DNA from 2 places in the Streptomyces sp. NPDC001100 genome. Region 1 is predicted to be linked to the other one. Evidence: riboswitches for the same ligand, from Rfam matches in the RefSeq annotation. Region 1 holds a riboswitch; the other holds the start of a gene.
The links. A riboswitch is a leader RNA that binds a small molecule or an ion and turns the genes downstream of it on or off. The one in region 1 is predicted to bind glycine.

Region 1 (8,958 bases):
AAGGCAAGAACGGTGATGAAGATCGCCACACCCGGGACCACCATGTACATGGGGTCGGACTCGTAGTAGTCGATCGCGCTCGACAGCATCTGACCCCAGGAGGCGGTGGGGGGCTTGACGCCCACGCCCAGGAAGCTGAGGGCCGCCTCGGTGAGGATGTTGGTGGGGATCATCATCGTCGAGTAGACGACGATGGGCGCCACCAGGTTGGGCAGCAGTTCCTTGAACAGGATGTACGCCCGTCCGGCGCCCAGCGAGCGGGCCGCCTCGACGTACTCGCGCTCCCGCAGCGAGAGCGTCTGGCCGCGCACCACGCGCCCGATGTAGGGCCAGCCGAAGAAGCCGATGACCAGGATCATCACGAAGACGCGCACGCTCGACCCGGACAGGCCGAGCAGGTCGTTCGGCATCACGGAGACCAGCGCGATGATGAAGAGCAGCTGGGGGAAGGCGAGCAGACCGTCCATGACGCGGCTGATGACGGAGTCGACCCAGCCACCGAAGAAGCCGGCGAGGATGCCGAGGACGGTGCCCAGGACCACGGCGACGACCGCGGACATGAAGCCGACCAGCAGCGAGATCCGGGCGCCGTAGAGGATGCGGGCGAGGATGTCGCGGCCGTTGACCGGCTCGACGCCCAGCAGGTGATCGCCGCTGATGCCGCCCAGGGAACCGGTGGGCGTGCTGAACAGCGGGTCGATCAGGTTCTCGTGGTAGACGTCGGGGTCCTGTCCGAGCAGGTTGGTGATGACCGGCGCGAGCAGGGCGAGCAGGATGAGGACGAGCACGACGATGCCGCCCGTCAGGGCGAGCTTGTCGCGCTTCAGCCGTTCCCAGGCGATCCGGCCCAGGGAACGGCCCTGAACGCCCTTCGTCTCGGCGCTCACTACCGCCGCTTCCTCGGCCGCGCTCGGGGCCGTTTCCGCAGTCGGCTCGTGCAATGGTGCCGTCATCTGGCAGGGACCCCTCTCAACCGGCGGTAGCCGGCCCACACTTGCCGCTGTGGCGGCCATGATCAGTCCGTAGTACATCGGGGCGAACGGCCCCTGGTGCGGGAGTCTTCAACGCTTTGGTGATCTGCTGCCAGACTTGACGGTGAATGGATGCGTAAACGTGATGCGGGCTGGAGGGTTCCGTTATACGGACAACGGGTAACGCCCCCCGGACGCGGGGCAGTTGGGACAGATCACCGATTCGGCGCTTTTTGGGGCACCAGACCGCGATCTACGCGCGAAGAAATGTGTCGTCGACGTAAATCCTGCGGAGAAGCGGGGAAGAGGACTCGCCGGGTCAGTATCCACCACGGGCGGGCGGGTAGCCGTACCCGCCCGCCTGGGCGGGCGCCGCTTGGGCCTCGCGGTCGTAGAACGGGCGGGCGTTCGCCCGCAGCCACAGGGCCACCGGGTCGTAGTCGTCGGACATCGCCACGGTCGACACCGGCAGCCCGTCCGGGACCGCGCCGATCGACTGCTGCATCATCGCGCGCACCGAGTCCACGGCGGGCGGACTGGTGTCGTAGACATCCAGACCGATCGCGAGATACGGCGCCCCGAGCGCGGGCTGCACCCAGGCGCGGCGGAGGGTGCGGACCGCCGGGGTACGGTGGGCGTTCTGCGTGAGCAGGCCGTAGAACTGCGGGACCTCGATCGCCGGCTCCGTCAGGCGCAGGGGCCCTGCGGGCTGGCGCTCCAGGCCGGTGGCGATGCGGCGCAGGTCCAGCCAGGGGATGCCGACGCCGCCGCCGGGGGCGTGCGGGTTGAGCCAGAGGCCGAAGTGGTCGGGGTAGAGGGTGCGGGCCACGTCCAGGCCGTCGACCACCTCGTAGGAGCGGTTCCAGCCGCTGGCGGAGAGCTCCTGGGCGGAGGTCACGCAGGGGGCGTAGCCGTAGCCCTCCACGTGCATGTTTCCGTACTGGGCGTCCGGGGAGCCGGACTGGCCGTGCCACAGGAGCATCCAGATCTGGCCGGAGTGGGGGGTCGCGAGGGCGCGCAGGAGCGCCTCGTAGGCGTCGTAGCGCCCGGGCGTCACCTGGCGCAGCATGTGCTCGACCTGGCCGGTCGCGGTGCCGCTGGCGCTCACGTGTACCGCCCCTTCTGGTGGTTGGCCTGCGTTGGGGTCCAGCTTAAGCGCCCAATGGGTGGGGGCTCAGTGTCCGTTGGCGAGTGCGGGTGCGTCGTGGCTTGTCGCGCCCTGCGGCAGAGCCGCAAATCGACACAGCCCCGCGCCCCCGGGCCAGCTGCCCTCAACGGCGATTGCTAGTGACCCTGTGTATAGAAAGGACGCACTGTCTGGCGCATCCACTCCGCCACCGGGTCCTGTGTCACGTCGAGGAGGACCAGGTTGACCGGCCATTTGACCTCGGCCCTGGTGAGGGCGCGGGACAGGGCGTCCATGGGGGCCGCCCTCAGGTCGCCGTCCCAGTTGGTCAGTTCCACACCCACGAACATGACCGGGTCGGCGGTCTCGATCGCGGCCAGGCAGCGGCGGGCGGTGCCGACCACGCCGATGGCGGCGAACTCGGCGGAGGCCGCGGCGAGGAAGTCGACCGGGTCGTCCTGCCAGTCGGGTTCGAAGAGGCGGACCCGGCCGCCGCTGGTGGGGCCGTCCAGGGCGCTGCGGCCGATGCGGCACAGTTCGGCCACGGCGGCGGGCGGGAGCGGGATGCCGACCACGCCGTCCGGGTTCACCGCGATGCCCACCTGCGGGGGCAGCCCGCGGGCGAACTCCACCGCGGGCGCGATCGTGAACGACAGATGCGAGCCGACGACCTGGCGGAACTGCTCCTCGGAGCTGAAGACCGGGACGAAGGCCTGCCCGTCGATGTCCAGCGTGGGCAGGTCCAGGGGTCCGCTGTGCGGGCCGCCGCCGCTGGGCAGCGGGACCCAGACGAAGCTGCGGGACAGCACCTCGATGATCCGGCCGCCGGCCGAGGGCAGGCCGAGGGAGACCGAGAGCACCTCCTCCAGCTCGTTGCCGGGCCATCCGCCGTGCGGATGCGGGTGGGGGTACGCCTGACCGGGGAAGTCCGCCGGGAAGTCCATCTACCTACCGCCTGCTGGTGAAACCGCCTGCTGTAAACGTGCTGTGACGGAAAAGGCTAGCGGCTCAGTCCGCGAAGTCGATCCGGCGCAGCACGTCCGCCGCGTCCCGGTCCAGCAGGACCGCCGAGCCCACGCCGTGCGGCAGGTCGCCGCGCTCCACGGCGCACAACAGGCGGGCGGCGGCCCGGCGGTGGCGCAGGAACGCGTACCGCGAGACGCCCCGGCCGCGCTCGCGCTGGCCGTCGAGCGCGGTGTCCGGGCTGACGTCGAGGAACACCAGGTGCAGGGTGCCGCCGCGGCGGTGGGCGGCGCGGGCCAGCCAGCCGCGCACCCAGGTCTGGGTGCCGCAGTCGTGCACGACGGCTCCGGACGCGGAGCGCAGGGTGCGGCGCAGTCCGGCGTAGTGGGCGAGGCGGACCAGGGGGCGGTAGACCGCGTACGGGAGGAGGCCAGATATACGGGACGCCCGAGTCTCCCAGCGGTCCCTCGCGTCCTGGCTGTCGACGCGGGCTCCGTCGCCGCTGACCGCGCGCCGCATCAGCGTGGACTTGCCGCTGCCGGGCAGGCCGGTGACCACGACCAGGTCGCGGCGGCCGAAGCGGAGTCCGTGCGGGCTGCGGCCGGCGCGCTCGCGGAGGTCGCGGACGACCGGTGCCGGGCGGGCCGGGCATGCCTCCCCGGCCGGGGCCGAGGGCTGCTCGGGCAGCGTTACGGCCGAGGTCGTGGCGTACACCGTGGTCCTTGTCACCGTGATCGTCCTCCCTGCGGGGTCAGGAAAGATTCTCCCCAACGAACGTAAAGAGAAGGTAATGCACGGTGTCTCGCGGTTCCGTTCGCTTCCGGCCACAGGCCTGTTACAAAGCCTGTGCGATGATGTGCGCGCCTAACTGCATACCGGCCGCTTGAATCCGCGCGGGAGAGTCCCCGGTCGTACGTCGTCAGTCGTACGACGCTCGGGGCGCCGAAGGAGCAAGTCCCTCCCTTGAATCTCTCAGGCCCAGTTACCGCGCGGGCGAGGCACATCTGAAAAGCGGACCGCCGTCGCCGGTGGTCCCACCCAAGGTGCAACCCGTGACCCGTGCGTGTCCCGCGCGGTCATGGCGAACCTCTCAGGTTCCGATGACAGATGGGGAGGAACGACCTCGCCGTCATGCCTTGGGAGACCGACCGATGAGCAGTACCGCCGCCCCCCGTCGTACCGCGCTCGACGCGCTGCACCGCTCGCTCGGTGCGACGATGACCGACTTCGCCGGCTGGGACATGCCGCTGCGCTACGGCTCCGAGCGCGACGAACACCTCGCCGTCCGCACGAAGGCCGGCCTCTTCGACCTCTCGCACATGGGCGAGATCACGGTCACCGGACCGGACGCGGCCCAACTCCTCAACTACGCGCTCGTCGGCAACATCGCCTCCGTGGGCGTCGGCCGCGCCCGCTACACCATGATCTGCCAGGCCGACGGCGGCATCCTCGACGACCTCATCGTCTACCGGCTGGCCGAGACCGAGTACATGGTCGTCGCCAACGCGTCCAACGCCCAGATTGTCCTGGACTCGCTGGTCGAGCGAGCCGAGGGCTTCGACGCCGACGTCCGCGACGACCGTGACGCGTACGCGCTGCTCGCCGTCCAGGGCCCCGAGTCCCCCGGCATCCTCGCCTCGCTCACCGACGCCGACCTCGACGGCCTCAAGTACTACGCCGGTCTGCCCGGCACGGTCGCGGGTGTCCCCGCGCTGATCGCGCGCACCGGCTACACCGGCGAGGACGGCTTCGAGCTGTTCGTCGCCCCCGGTGACGCGGAGAAGCTGTGGGAGGCACTGACCGAGGCCGGAGCCGCGGCCGGGCTGATCCCCTGCGGCCTGTCCTGCCGGGACACGCTCCGCCTGGAGGCGGGCATGCCGCTGTACGGCCACGAGCTGTCGACCGCCCTCACCCCGTTCGACGCCGGGCTCGGCCGGGTCGTGAAGTTCGAGAAGGACGGCGACTTCGTCGGGCGCACGGCTCTTGAGGCCGCCGCCGAGCGCGCCGCCGAGCAGCCGCCGCGCGTCCTGGTCGGCCTGATCGCCGAGGGCCGCCGGGTCCCGCGCGCCGGGTACTCCGTCGTCGCCGACGGCCGGGTGATCGGCGAGATCACCTCCGGCGCCCCCTCCCCCACGCTGGGCAGGCCCATCGCGATGGCCTACGTCGACGCCGCGCACTCGGCGCCGGGCACGGCCGGTGTCGGCGTGGACATCCGGGGCAGCCACGAGCCGTACGAGGTCGTGGCGCTGCCGTTCTACAAGCGCCGGAAGTGACAGTCGTCGTAGCGTCGAGTCCGTGACCGGGCGGATCGCCTCTGTTCCCCCTGTTCGGCGATCCCTTCCGCATTCCCCCCTTCACCAGCACTCCCCCGCGTACAGGAGAATTCACGCCATGAGCAACCACCCCGAGAATCTGCGGTACAGCAAGGAACACGAGTGGCTGACGGCCGCCGTCGACGGTGTCGCGACCGTCGGCATCACCGAGTACGCGGCCAACGCGCTCGGCGACGTCGTCTACGCCCAGCTCCCCGAGGTCGGCACCACGGTGACCGCGGGCGAGTCCTGCGGCGAGCTGGAGTCGACCAAGTCGGTGTCGGACCTGTACGCGCCGGTCACCGGTGAGGTCGTGGAGATCAACTCGGCCGTCGTGGACGAACCCGCACTGGTCAACTCCGAGCCCTTCGAGGGCGGTTGGCTGTTCAAGGTGCGGATCACGGAGGAGCCCGGCGACCTGCTCTCCGCCGACGAGTACACCGCCTTCACCGCCGGCTGAGGAGTCGCAGAACCATGTCCGTCCTGAACACGCCCCTGCACGAGCTCGACCCGGACATCGCCGCCGCGGTCGACGCCGAGCTGCGCCGTCAGCAGTCCACGCTGGAGATGATCGCCTCGGAGAACTTCGCTCCGGTCGCGGTCATGGAGGCGCAGGGCTCCGTCCTCACCAACAAGTACGCCGAGGGGTACCCGGGCCGTCGTTACTACGGCGGCTGCGAGTACGTCGACGTGGCCGAGCAGATCGCGATCGACCGGGTCAAGGAGCTGTTCGGCGCCGAGTACGCCAACGTGCAGCCGCACTCGGGCGCCTCCGCCAACCAGGCCGCCCTGTTCGCGCTGGCCCAGCCCGGCGACACCATCCTCGGCCTCGACCTGGCGCACGGCGGCCACCTCACCCACGGGATGCGGCTGAACTTCTCGGGCAGGCAGTTCGACGTGGTCGCCTACCACGTGGACGCGCAGACCGGTCTGGTCGACATGGCCGAGCTGGAGAAGCTCGCCAAGGAGCACCGCCCGAAGGTCATCATCGCGGGCTGGTCGGCGTACCCGCGGCAGCTGGACTTCGCCGAGTTCCGCCGGATCGCGGACGAGGTCGAGGCGTACCTGTGGGTCGACATGGCGCACTTCGCGGGCCTGGTGGCGGCCGGCCTCCACCCGAACCCCGTCCCGTACGCGGACGTCGTCACCTCCACCACCCACAAGACGCTGGGCGGCCCGCGCGGCGGGATCATCCTCGCCAGGCAGTCGTTCGCGAAGAAGCTGAACTCCTCCGTCTTCCCCGGCTTCCAGGGCGGTCCGCTGGAGCATGTGATCGCCGCCAAGGCCGTCTCCTTCAAGGTCGCGGCGGGCGAGGACTTCAAGGAGCGCCAGCGGCGTACGGTTGAGGGTGCCAGGCTGCTCGCCGAGCGCCTGGTGCGGGACGACGTGAAGGCCGTAGGGGTCGACGTCCTGTCGGGCGGCACGGACGTGCACCTCGTCCTGGTCGACCTGCGGAACTCCGAACTCGACGGACAGCAGGCCGAGGACCGGCTCCACGAGGTCGGCATCACGGTCAACCGCAACGCCGTCCCGAACGACCCGCGGCCCCCGATGGTCACCTCCGGCCTGCGCATCGGCACGCCGGCGCTGGCGACCCGCGGCTTCGGTGCCGAGGACTTCGCCGAGGTCGCGGACGTCATCGCGGAGACGCTCAAGCCGTCGTACGACGTGGCGGGCCTGAAGGCCCGGGTCACGGCGCTGGCGGAGAAGTACCCGCTGTATCCGGGTCTGTAGTCCGCGTATCGGGCCCTGCCCGGTCCGCCGGGCTGTAGTCGCCCACCGGGGGCGCCGCGCACACTGGGAGGTGTGCGCGGCGCTCCATCCCTTGCACCACCCCGCACGTCTTGCGTTCTGAGGAGTCACCGTGGCCATCTCGGTCTTCGACCTGTTCTCGATCGGCATCGGCCCGTCCAGCTCCCACACGGTCGGCCCGATGCGGGCGGCCCGCATGTTCGCGCGCCGGCTGCGCAACGAGGAGCTGCTGGACTCCGTCGCCTCCGTCCGCACCGAGCTCTACGGCTCGCTCGGCGCGACCGGGCACGGGCACGGCACCCCGAAGGCGGTGCTGCTCGGCCTGGAGGGCGAGTCGCCGCGCACGGTGGACGTGGAGGGGGCCGACGAACGGGTCGAGCAGATCAAGGCCGCCGGACGCATCCGGCTCCTCGGCGAGCACGAGATCCCGTTCGACTTCGACGCCGACCTGAAGCTGCACCGCCGTAAAGCCCTGCCGTACCACGCGAACGGCATGACGCTGTGGGCGTACGACGCGGCGGGCGCCGAGCTGCTGTCCAAGACGTACTACTCGGTGGGCGGCGGATTCGTCGTCGACGAGGAGGCGGTCGGCGCCGACCGGATCAAGCTGGACGACACGGTCCTCAAGTACCCCTTCCGCACCGGCGACGAGCTGCTGCGCCTCACCCAGGAGACCGGTCTGTCGATCTCCGCGCTGATGCTGGAGAACGAGCGGGCCTGGCGCACGGAGGAGGAGATCCGGGCCGGGCTGCTGGAGATCTGGCGGGTGATGGGGGCGTGCGTGTCGCGGGGCATGTCGCGGGAGGGCATCCTGCCCGGCGGCCTCAGGGTCCGCCGCAGGGCCGCCATGTCGGCACGCCAACTCCGGGCGGAGGGCGACCCGTTGGCGCACGCGATGGAGTGGATCACGCTCTACGCGATGGCGGTGAACGAGGAGAACGCGGCGGGCGGGCGGGTGGTCACCGCCCCCACGAACGGCGCGGCCGGCATCATCCCGGCGGTCCTCCATTACTACATCAACTTCGTACCCGGCGCCGACGAGGACGGGGTCGTCCGCTTCATGCTCGCGGCCGGCGCCATCGGCATGCTCTTCAAGGAGAACGCGTCCATCTCCGGAGCCGAGGTCGGCTGCCAGGGCGAGGTCGGCTCGGCGTGTTCGATGGCGGCGGGCGCCCTGGCCGAGGTGCTGGGGGGCAGCCCGGAGCAGGTCGAGAACGCCGCCGAGATCGGCATGGAACACAACCTCGGCCTCACCTGCGACCCCGTCGGCGGCCTCGTCCAGATCCCCTGCATCGAACGCAACGGCATGGCCGCGGTGAAGGCGGTGACCGCCGCGCGCATGGCGATGCGGGGGGACGGGTCCCACAAGGTGTCCCTCGACAAGGTCATCAAGACGATGAAGGAGACGGGGGCGGACATGAGCGTGAAGTACAAGGAGACGGCTCGGGGTGGGTTGGCGGTCAATATCATCGAGTGCTGAGGCAGCGGTCCCTGACCAGCACGTTCGTGTCTTTCAGTGCTGTCGGGGCCTTCCCTGCTTACTCGGCGGAAAATCCCCGAGAAGTCCCTGGGACAGGCTTGAAAGTCCCCGAAAAGTCCCCAGGAAATCTCACGGGATGAGCGTACGATCTAGGGTTCACGAATCCGCGATCTCGCTTCCCATCCGCCTGACCGCCGACCGTCGTCAGGACGTATCAAATCGATCCCTTGAGACCGACAGACCTGCTCTCCCCCGGGATCTGGCGTCCTTGGTGGCAGGGGGGAAGATAGACGAACTGTCCCGTGGGGTGTACCGGCGGGCAGACGCCCCGGAGACCGCACATTCAGACCTCGC
Region 2 (8,958 bases), on a different contig from region 1:
AAGGGAACGGTCGAGGCGGACATGTTGCTCGATGCGGTCCAGGAGTTGCGCGCGGCCGGCGCGGAGGCGATCCAGGTGAACGGCGTCCGTGTGGTGGCCGGCACCTATCTGACGGACTCCGACAAGAGCGTGAGCGTCGACGGGAACAAGATCAACGCCCCCTATCGTTTCAAGGTCATCGGCAAGCCGCAGGATCTCGAACCGGCGCTCAACATCCCTGGAGGTGTGGTGCAGACTCTTGAGAAGGAGCAGGCCACCGTTACCGTCGGGCGGTCGAGCAAGATCGTCGTGGATGCCTTGCGGGCCGCGAAGCAGCCTGACTACGCTCGGTCGTCCTCCCGGTGAACCGGGGGTGCATGCGGACCGTCCGGCGAGGGCATGAGCTTGCGGGGGGTCGGCGCACCGATTGGGTGGTGCGTGGTGGAAACTGTCTGGTGGATACGGACGTTGTGAGGATGTCCGGGTCGACCGGTGTGTTCAATCAGGGTTCGTCCTGCCCCACGGGCGGGTCTGTTTCGGTCAAGGGGAATCGCCCGTGAAGTTGTTTGCGAAGTTGTTCGGCAAGAGTGCGAAAGAGAGTGGCGACAATCAGACCGCTCGCCATCGCGCACAACCGGACGCGGAGGGCCAGCGTCCGCTGTTCCGTGACCAGGTCGCTGGTCAGGGCGCGCCGTCGGTTGACCCTGCGCAGTCCGGCGACATAGGTTTCGGGCAACCGTCAACCTCAAGTACGGGTGGAGGGTTTTCCCTTATGTCGGCCCTGGTGTGTACGAGGTGCGGTAACCGCAACGCGGAGAACAGCCGCTTCTGTTCCAACTGCGGTGCGCCACTGCGCCCCGGTGTGACCCCGGAGCGTGCGTCCGAGACGACGTCCACGATCTCCATCTCCGGTCTTGAGGCCTACGACGCCGAGGTGACCGGCCAGACGCAGATGCCGACGCTCTCCCCGGAGGCCCAGGCGGCCGTCGACGCCCTGCCGCTGGGCTCGGCGCTCCTGGTGGTGCGGCGCGGTCCGAACTCGGGCAGCCGCTTCCTGCTGGACGGCGAGCTGACCACTGCCGGCCGTCATCCGCAGAGCGACATCTTCCTGGACGACGTGACGGTCTCGCGCCGCCATGTGGAGTTCCGGCGTGTTGCCGACGGTTCTTTCACAGTCGCCGACGTCGGCAGCCTGAACGGCACGTACGTCAACCGCGAGCGCATCGACTCGGTCCCCCTGGCCAACGGTGACGAGGTGCAGATCGGCAAGTACCGGCTGGTGTTCTACGCGAGCCAGCGGGGCTACTGACCCTCCCTCGGACTGTGTCCGGGGGATTCCCCCAGGAAGGTCCATGCTTCAAACACCGAGCGGCGGTGCCGGGCACGGTACCGCCGCCGCGGACACCGGGCTGATGAGCATCGGCACGGTGCTGAACACGCTGCGCGACGAGTTCCCCGAAGTCACCATCTCCAAGATCCGTTTCCTGGAGTCGGAGGGGCTCATCGAGCCGCAGCGGACCCCTTCCGGATACCGCAAGTTCAGCCCCGCCGACGTCGAGCGCCTCGGCCATGTTCTGCGGATGCAGCGGGACCACTATCTGCCGCTCAAGGTGATCCGCGAGCACCTCGAAGCCATGGAGCGCGGAGAGGCCGCCCCGCTGCCCACCGTAGGCCGTCAACGGGACGGCGAAGTCGTCCTGGAGCCCGTGGAGGGCCCCACGGCGGCCCGGATCGGGCGGGCCGAGCTGCTGGCCGCCGCCGGGATCGGTGAGCAGGAGCTCGACGAGTGGGAGTCGTACGGACTCATCGCTCCACTGCCGGACGGCGTGTACGACGCGGAAGCCGTCACCGTGGCCGGGCTCGTCCTGGAGTTGGGGCGGTTCGGGATCGAACCCCGGCACCTGCGCGCCATGAAGGCCGCGGCGGACCGCGAGGCCGGGCTCGTCGACCAGGTGGTCGCCCCACTGAAGCGGCACCGCAATCCGCAGACCAGGGCCCACGCGGAGGCCCGTACGAAGGAGCTGGCGGGGCTCACGGTGAAGCTGCACGCCGCGCTGGTGCAGACCGCGCTGGGTGTACGCCTGCCCTGAGCCGGGCGGGATTACGGCAGCCTGATCGGTCACCCGATCCCGGCCCGACTACCCAAACGTCCCGGGCACGGCCTAGGGTTGCTGTGTGAACGAGCTCGATGTCGTAGGTGTCCGGGTCGAAATGCCCTCCAACCAACCGATCGTGCTCCTGCGTGAAGTGGGAGGCGACCGCTACCTCCCCATCTGGATCGGGCCCGGGGAGGCGACGGCGATCGCCTTCGCACAGCAGGGCATGGCCCCCGCACGACCGCTGACCCACGACCTGTTCAAGGACGTGCTGGAGGCCGTCGGCCAGGAGCTCACCGAAGTACGCATCACGGATCTGCGTGAGGGCGTCTTCTACGCCGAGCTGGTGTTCGCCAGCGGAGTCGAGGTGAGCGCCCGCCCGTCCGACGCCATAGCGCTGGCACTGCGCACCGGGACGCCGATCTACGGCAGCGACGGCGTGCTCGACGACGCCGGCATCGCGATCCCCGACGAGCAGGAGGACGAGGTGGAGAAGTTCCGCGAGTTCCTCGACCAGATCTCGCCCGAGGACTTCGGGACCAACAGCCAGTGAGATCGACGGCCGGCAGGAAAATGCTGGCATTTGCCACCGGCGTGTGAGAGCGTCCTGCGGCCCGCCGCGAGAGCATTCGGCTAGCCTTTCCCCGCGGTGGGGTACGGGAAACCACTCCTAGGGTGATTATCACTCGGCGTGCCTAGCGTGGCGATCGTTGACGCACCCCTGGTGACTGCCTACCGTCGAGAAGGCAGGTCAAGGACGGAGGTCGGCGTGAGAAGCAGCGGCGACGGTACGGCTGGGGGTGCCCCGGAACGCAGTTTCGGGGACAGTGGCCCGTACCCGCTTCATGGCAGTGCGGCCGATCACGCTCCGCATCGACCCACTGCCGTGCCGAGCAGTGGAGGGGCGACGGCCATGGCGTCCGAGCAGATCGGCTACCGGGGCCCTACGGCCTGTGCGGCGGCCGGCATCACCTATCGGCAACTGGACTACTGGGCACGCACGGGGCTCGTCGAGCCCAGCGTGCGGCCCGCACACGGGTCGGGGACGCAGCGGCTCTACAGCTTCCGCGACGTCGTCGTCCTGAAGATCGTCAAGCGGTTCCTCGACACGGGTGTGTCGCTGCAGAACATCCGCAGCGCCGTGCTGCACCTGCGGGAGTGCGACTTCCGCGATCTGGAGCGCATGACGCTGATGAGCGACGGCGCCACGGTCTACGAGTGCACCTCGCCGGACGAGGTCCACGCCCTGCTCCAGGGCGGCCAGGGGGTCTTCGGGATCGCCGTGGGCGTGGTGTGGCGGGATGTCGAGAGCGCCCTGTCGCAGCTGCACGGGGAGCGCGTCGACACCGGCGAGACGCTGCTCGGGGTCAACCCCGCCGACGAGCTGGCCAGGCGGCGCAACCGGGCCGTCTGAGGACCCGGCGGGAGCCGTGGCGGGGCATTGTCAGTGGCGTAGGGCAGCATCGGAGATGTGAGAACCGCGCCCACGATCCTGCATCTCGACATGGATGCCTTCTTCGCCTCGGCGGAGCAGGCATCCAAGCCGAGCCTGCGCGGGAAGGCCGTCGTCGTGGGCGGTCTCGGGCCGCGCGGGGTGGTGGCCACCGCCTCGTACGAGGCACGGGTTTTCGGGGTGAACTCGGCGATGCCCATGGCCCAGGCGCGCAGACTCGCTCCGAACGCCGCGTATCTCGTGCCGCGCTTCGGGTTCTACCGGTCGATCAGCGAGCAGGTGATGGCCCTGCTGCGGGCGCTGTCGCCGCTTGTGGAGCCGCTGAGCCTGGACGAGGCGTTCGTGGATCTGGAGGCCGGTGAGGCGGCCTGGGACGCCGAGTCCGCGCGGCGGGCCGGGGAGCGGCTCCGCGCCGACATACGGGCGGTCACGGGGCTCACCGGCTCGGTCGGTCTCGCGGCCTCCAAGATGCTCGCGAAGATCGCCTCCGAGCGGGCCAAGCCCGACGGGCTGGTGCTGATCGAGCCGGGGAGCGAGCGGGCGCTGCTGGGACCGTTGTCGGTGCGCACGCTGCCGGGGGTCGGACCGGCGACGGGCGACCATCTGCGGCGGGCCGGGATCACCACGGTCGACGAGATCGCCGAGGCGGGCGAGGACGAGCTCGTACGACTGGTCGGCAAGGCGCACGGGCACGCGCTGTACGCCATGGCGCTCGCGCACGACGAGCGGCCCGTGGTGGCCGAGCGGGAGACCAAGTCGGTGTCCGTCGAGGACACCTACGACGTGGACATCCACGATCGGATCCGGGTGGGCCTGGAGGTGCAGCGCCTAGCCGACCGGTGTGTACGGCGGCTGCGGGGCGCCGGGCTGTCGGGGCGGACCATCGTGCTCAAGGTGCGGCGGTACGACTTCTCGACGCTGACGCGCTCCGAGACGCTGCGCGGGCCCACCGACGACCCGGGGGTGGTGCGGGAGGCAGCGGCGCGGTTGCTGGACTCCGTGGACACCACGGGCGGGGTGCGGCTGCTGGGGGTGGGTGTCTCCGGGCTCGCCGACTACACGCAGGAGGACCTGTTCGCGCAGGCGGCGGGGGAGCAGGCCGACCTTCTTGAGGAGGAGCACACGGAGGAGGAAGAGGGAGGGGAGCAGCCGGCGCCCGTCGAGCGGCGCTGGCCCGCGGGCCACGATGTGCGTCACGCCGGGTTCGGGCACGGGTGGGTGCAGGGCAGCGGGCTGGGGCGGGTCACCGTGCGGTTTGAGACGCCGGAGGATGCCGGGCCCGGGCGGGTGCGGACGTTCCGGACCGACGATCCCGAGCTGGAGCCGGCGGAGCCGCTGCCGTTGGTGACGCGGGACGCGGGTGAACTGGCCGTGGCATCAGGGCAGTTGGTGGCGCCGCCCCCGGAGAATCGAAGACCCGCCGACCCTCTCGCCGCCTCGGCTCAGGCGTCGTCCGAGCCCGCCAGTCTGCCGAAGTCGCGGTCCGGGAGGGAGGGCGGTGGGGCCACGTCGAGGCCGTAGTGGTGGTAGAGCTGGAGTTCCTGGTCGGGGGAGAGGTGGCGGCCCACGCCGAAGTCGGGGGCGTCCTTGATCAGGGAGCGGTCGAAGGGGATGTGCAGGGTGCCCTCGATGAGCTCGCTGGGCTCCAGGGGGACGAAGGCGTCCCTGGAGAACAGGCCGGTGCGTATGGCCGCCCACTCCGGTACACCGGTCGCGTCGTCGAGGTAGACCTCGTCGATCGTGCCGATCTTGGCGCCGGTGCGGTCGAACGCCTTGCGGCCGATCAGGTTGCGCGGATCGATATCGGTCTGCACGGGCCCTCCTCCTGGTCGCAACTCATTCGTAAACTCTACAAAAGAGCACAATCGGGCCGGTGGCCACTCGAAAGCTCGGCTGCACCGCTCGCTGGTAGGCTGGCGAGCGGCTGCTGACCCCGTGCGGGAGAGTCCTCCAGACTTCATCGGAGGCGCCGAAGGAGCAAATCCTCCCCGGAATCTCTCAGGCCCACGTACCGCACGGACGAGGTCACTCTGGAAAGCAGGGCGGGTGCCGGCGACGGCCCTCGCTCTCACCGACGGTGAAAGCCGGTGACCCTCGGGTGACCGGTGAAGCTCTCAGGTTGAGATGACAGAGGGGGAGGCCGTCCGGCACCCCACTGTCGTGGTGCCCTCGAAGGTCGTGTCCGACCAGGAGGCCTCCCAAAATGACCACCCCTCGCACTTCGCTCTCCGAGCTCGAACAGGGCATCCCGTTCGAGCAGCGCCACATCGGCCCCGACCAGGAAGCGCGGGCCAAGATGCTCGCGCAGGTCGGCTACGGCTCGCTCGACGAGCTCACGGCCGCCGCGGTCCCCGATGTGATCAAGAACGCCGATTCCCTGGACCTGCCCGGTGCTCGTACCGAGGCCGAGGTGCTGGCCGAGCTGCGTTCCCTCGCGGACCGCAACGAGGTCCTCGGTTCCATGATCGGACTCGGGTACTACGGGACCTTCACCCCGCCCGTGATCCTGCGCAATGTCATGGAGAACCCGGCCTGGTACACGGCCTACACGCCGTACCAGCCGGAGATCTCCCAGGGGCGGCTCGAAGCCCTCCTCAACTTCCAGACCATGGTCGCCGACCTCACCGGGCTGCCGACCTCCGGCGCCTCCCTGCTCGACGAGGGCACGGCCGCCGCCGAGGCCGTGGCGCTCTCGCGGCGCATGGGTAAGAACAAGAAGGGTCTGTTCCTGGTCGACGCGGACGCGCTGCCGCAGACCATCGCCGTCATCGAGACCCGCGCCGAGCCGGCCGGTGTCGAGGTCGTCGTCGCCGACCTCAGCGACGGCATCCCGGCCGACATCGCCGAGCGCGAGATCAACGGCGTGCTCGTGCAGTACCCGGGCGCCTCCGGTGCCGTACGCGACATCAAGCCGCTGATCGAGCAGGCCCACGCGCTCGGCGCCCTCGTCACCGTCGCCGCCGATCTCCTCGCGCTCACGCTGCTCAAGTCGCCCGGCGAGCTGGGCGCGGACATCGCGGTCGGTACGACGCAACGCTTCGGGGTGCCGATGGGCTTCGGCGGGCCGCACGCCGGATACATGGCCGTGCACGAGAAGTTCGCGCGCAGCCTGCCCGGGCGGCTCGTGGGCGTCTCCGTCGACGCCGACGGACACAAGGCCTACCGCCTCGCCCTGCAGACCCGCGAACAGCACATCCGCCGCGAGAAGGCCACCAGCAACATCTGCACCGCCCAGGTGCTCCTCGCCGTCATGGCCGGCATGTACGCCGTCTACCACGGGCCCGAGGGGCTCAAGGGCATCGCGCGGCGGACGCACCGGTACGCCACGATCCTCGCCGCCGGGCTCACCGCCGGCGGTGTCGAGGTTGTCCACGGCGGCTACTTCGACACGCTGACCGCGCGCGTTCCCGGCCGGGCCGCCGAGGCCGTCGCCGCCGCCCGCGAGGACGGGGTCAACCTCCACCTCGTGGACGCGGACCAGGTGTCCATCGCCTGCGACGAGACCACCACCCGCGCCCAACTGGCCGCCGTATGGGCCGCGTTCGGGGTCGAAGGGGACATCGAGGCGCTCGACGCGACCGCTGAGGACACGCTGCCCGAGGCGCTGCTGCGGAACGACGCGTACCTCACGCACCCCGTCTTCCGGGACCACCGTTCCGAGACCGCGATGCTGCGCTACCTGCGCAAGCTGGCCGACCGGGACTACGCGCTAGACCGGGGCATGATCCCGCTGGGCTCCTGCACGATGAAGCTCAACGCGACCACCGAGATGGAGCCGGTCACCTGGCCCGAGTTCGGGCAGCTGCACCCCTTCGCGCCCGCCGAGCAGGCGCAGGGATACCTCACGCTCATCAGGGAGTTGGAGGAGCGGCTGGCCGAGGTCACCGGGTACGACAAGGTGTCGCTGCAGCCCAACGCCGGTTCGCAGGGCGAGTTGGCCGGACTGCTGGCGGTGCGTGGGTACCACCGGGCCAACGGTGACGAGCAGCGGACCGTGTGTCTGATCCCGTCCTCCGCGCACGGCACGAATGCCGCGAGTGCCGTGATGGCCGGGATGAAGGTCGTCGTCGTGAAGACCGCCGAGGACGGCGAGATCGACGTCGAGGACCTGCGGGCGAAGATCGAGCAGTACCGCGACGAGCTGTCGGTGCTGATGATCACCTACCCGTCCACGCACGGGGTGTTCGAGGAGCACGTCGCCGACATCTGCGCGCAGGTCCACGAGGCGGGCGGGCAGGTCTACGTCGACGGCGCCAACCTCAACGCCCTTGTGGGGCTTGCCAAGCCGGGGCACTTCGGCGGCGATGTCTCGCATCTGAATCTGCACAAGACGTTCTGCATTCCGCACGGTGGGGGTGGGCCGGGTGTCGGGCCGGTGGGCGTGCGCTCGCACCTGGCGCCGTATCTGCCGAACCATCCCTTGCAGCCTGCGGCCGGTCCTGAGACGGGAGTTGGGCCGATCTCCGCTGCTCCCTGGGGCTCGGCCGGGATTCTGCCGATCTCCTGGGCGTACGTCCGGCTCATGGGCGGCGAGGGGCTGAAGCGCGCCACGCAGGTGGCGGTCCTCAGCGCCAACTACATCGCCAAGCGGCTCGAACCGCACTACCCCGTGCTCTACACCGGGCCCGGCGGGCTCGTCGCGCACGAGTGCATCATCGATCTGCGGCCGATCAGCAAGGCGACCGGTGTCTCCGTCGACGACATCGCCAAGCGGCTCATCGACTACGGCTTCCACGCGCCGACCATGTCGTTCCCGGTGGCCGGCACGCTGATGATCGAGCCGACCGAGTCCGAGGACCTGATCGAGCTGGACCGGTTCTGCGAGGCGATGATCGCGATTCGCGGAGAGATCGAGAAGGTCGGCGCGGGGGAGTGGCCGGCCGAGGACAACCCGCTGCGGAACGCGCCGCACACCGCTGCCGCGTTGGGTGGGGAGTGGGGGCACGCCTACTCGCGCGAGGAGGCTGTCTTCCCGGCGGGTGTTTCCGTTGCCGACAAGTACTGGCCGCCTGTGCGGCGGATCGACCAGGCCTTTGGGGACAGGAACCTTGTTTGTTCCTGCCCGCCGTTGGATGCGTACGAGGACTGAGGCTCGGAGTTCGGCTGCGGGTCCGTTGCGGCTGGGCGCGCCCCGTGGCGGAGCCACAAATTGATACAGCCCCGCGTCCTGAAGGAGCGCTCTGGCTCAGGTTGGATATGAGTGGGTCTGGGTTGCCTTGACGGCGGCCCAGACCGACGCCCCCTGATGCAGGTCCAGTTCGGCTGCTGCCGGTGTCGTCAGGTCTGCTGCCAGGGGGAGTTCGCCGGTCAGGTCGACGCGGATCTGGTCGCCGTGGGTTTCCAGGCCCGCTACCTCGCAGTGCCAGAGGTTGCGGGCGCTGGCGCCGGTCGGGCGGTCTCGGAAGAGAGTCACCGCGCTTGGTGGGAACG

Region 2: another riboswitch for glycine. It lies ahead of gcvP (aminomethyl-transferring glycine dehydrogenase); the one in region 1 lies ahead of gcvT (glycine cleavage system aminomethyltransferase GcvT).

Annotation. Positions count from the first base shown of each region.
Region 1 covers NZ_JBSFKO010000004.1:72,588-81,545, reverse strand. The annotation lists gene ACWDEW_RS06765 (ABC transporter permease) at 1-953, opposite strand, end outside; gene ACWDEW_RS06760 (enhanced serine sensitivity protein SseB C-terminal domain-containing protein) at 1,291-2,079, opposite strand; gene ACWDEW_RS06755 (enhanced serine sensitivity protein SseB) at 2,256-3,041, opposite strand; gene ACWDEW_RS06750 (AAA family ATPase) at 3,106-3,795, opposite strand; glycine riboswitch at 3,945-4,058, shown strand; glycine riboswitch at 4,059-4,177, shown strand; gene gcvT (glycine cleavage system aminomethyltransferase GcvT) at 4,212-5,333, shown strand; gene gcvH (glycine cleavage system protein GcvH) at 5,452-5,832, shown strand; gene glyA (serine hydroxymethyltransferase) at 5,847-7,106, shown strand; gene ACWDEW_RS06730 (L-serine ammonia-lyase) at 7,237-8,604, shown strand.
Region 2 covers NZ_JBSFKO010000040.1:5,216-14,173, forward strand. The annotation lists gene ACWDEW_RS39565 (DUF881 domain-containing protein) at 1-345, shown strand, start outside; gene ACWDEW_RS39570 (FHA domain-containing protein) at 407-1,288, shown strand; gene ftsR (transcriptional regulator FtsR) at 1,332-2,069, shown strand; gene ACWDEW_RS39580 (bifunctional nuclease family protein) at 2,155-2,628, shown strand; gene ACWDEW_RS39585 (MerR family transcriptional regulator) at 2,845-3,489, shown strand; gene ACWDEW_RS39590 (DNA polymerase IV) at 3,547-5,049, shown strand; gene ACWDEW_RS39595 (PRC-barrel domain-containing protein) at 4,971-5,342, opposite strand; glycine riboswitch at 5,457-5,552, shown strand; gene gcvP (aminomethyl-transferring glycine dehydrogenase) at 5,732-8,617, shown strand; gene ACWDEW_RS39605 (ABC transporter ATP-binding protein) at 8,714-8,958, opposite strand, start outside.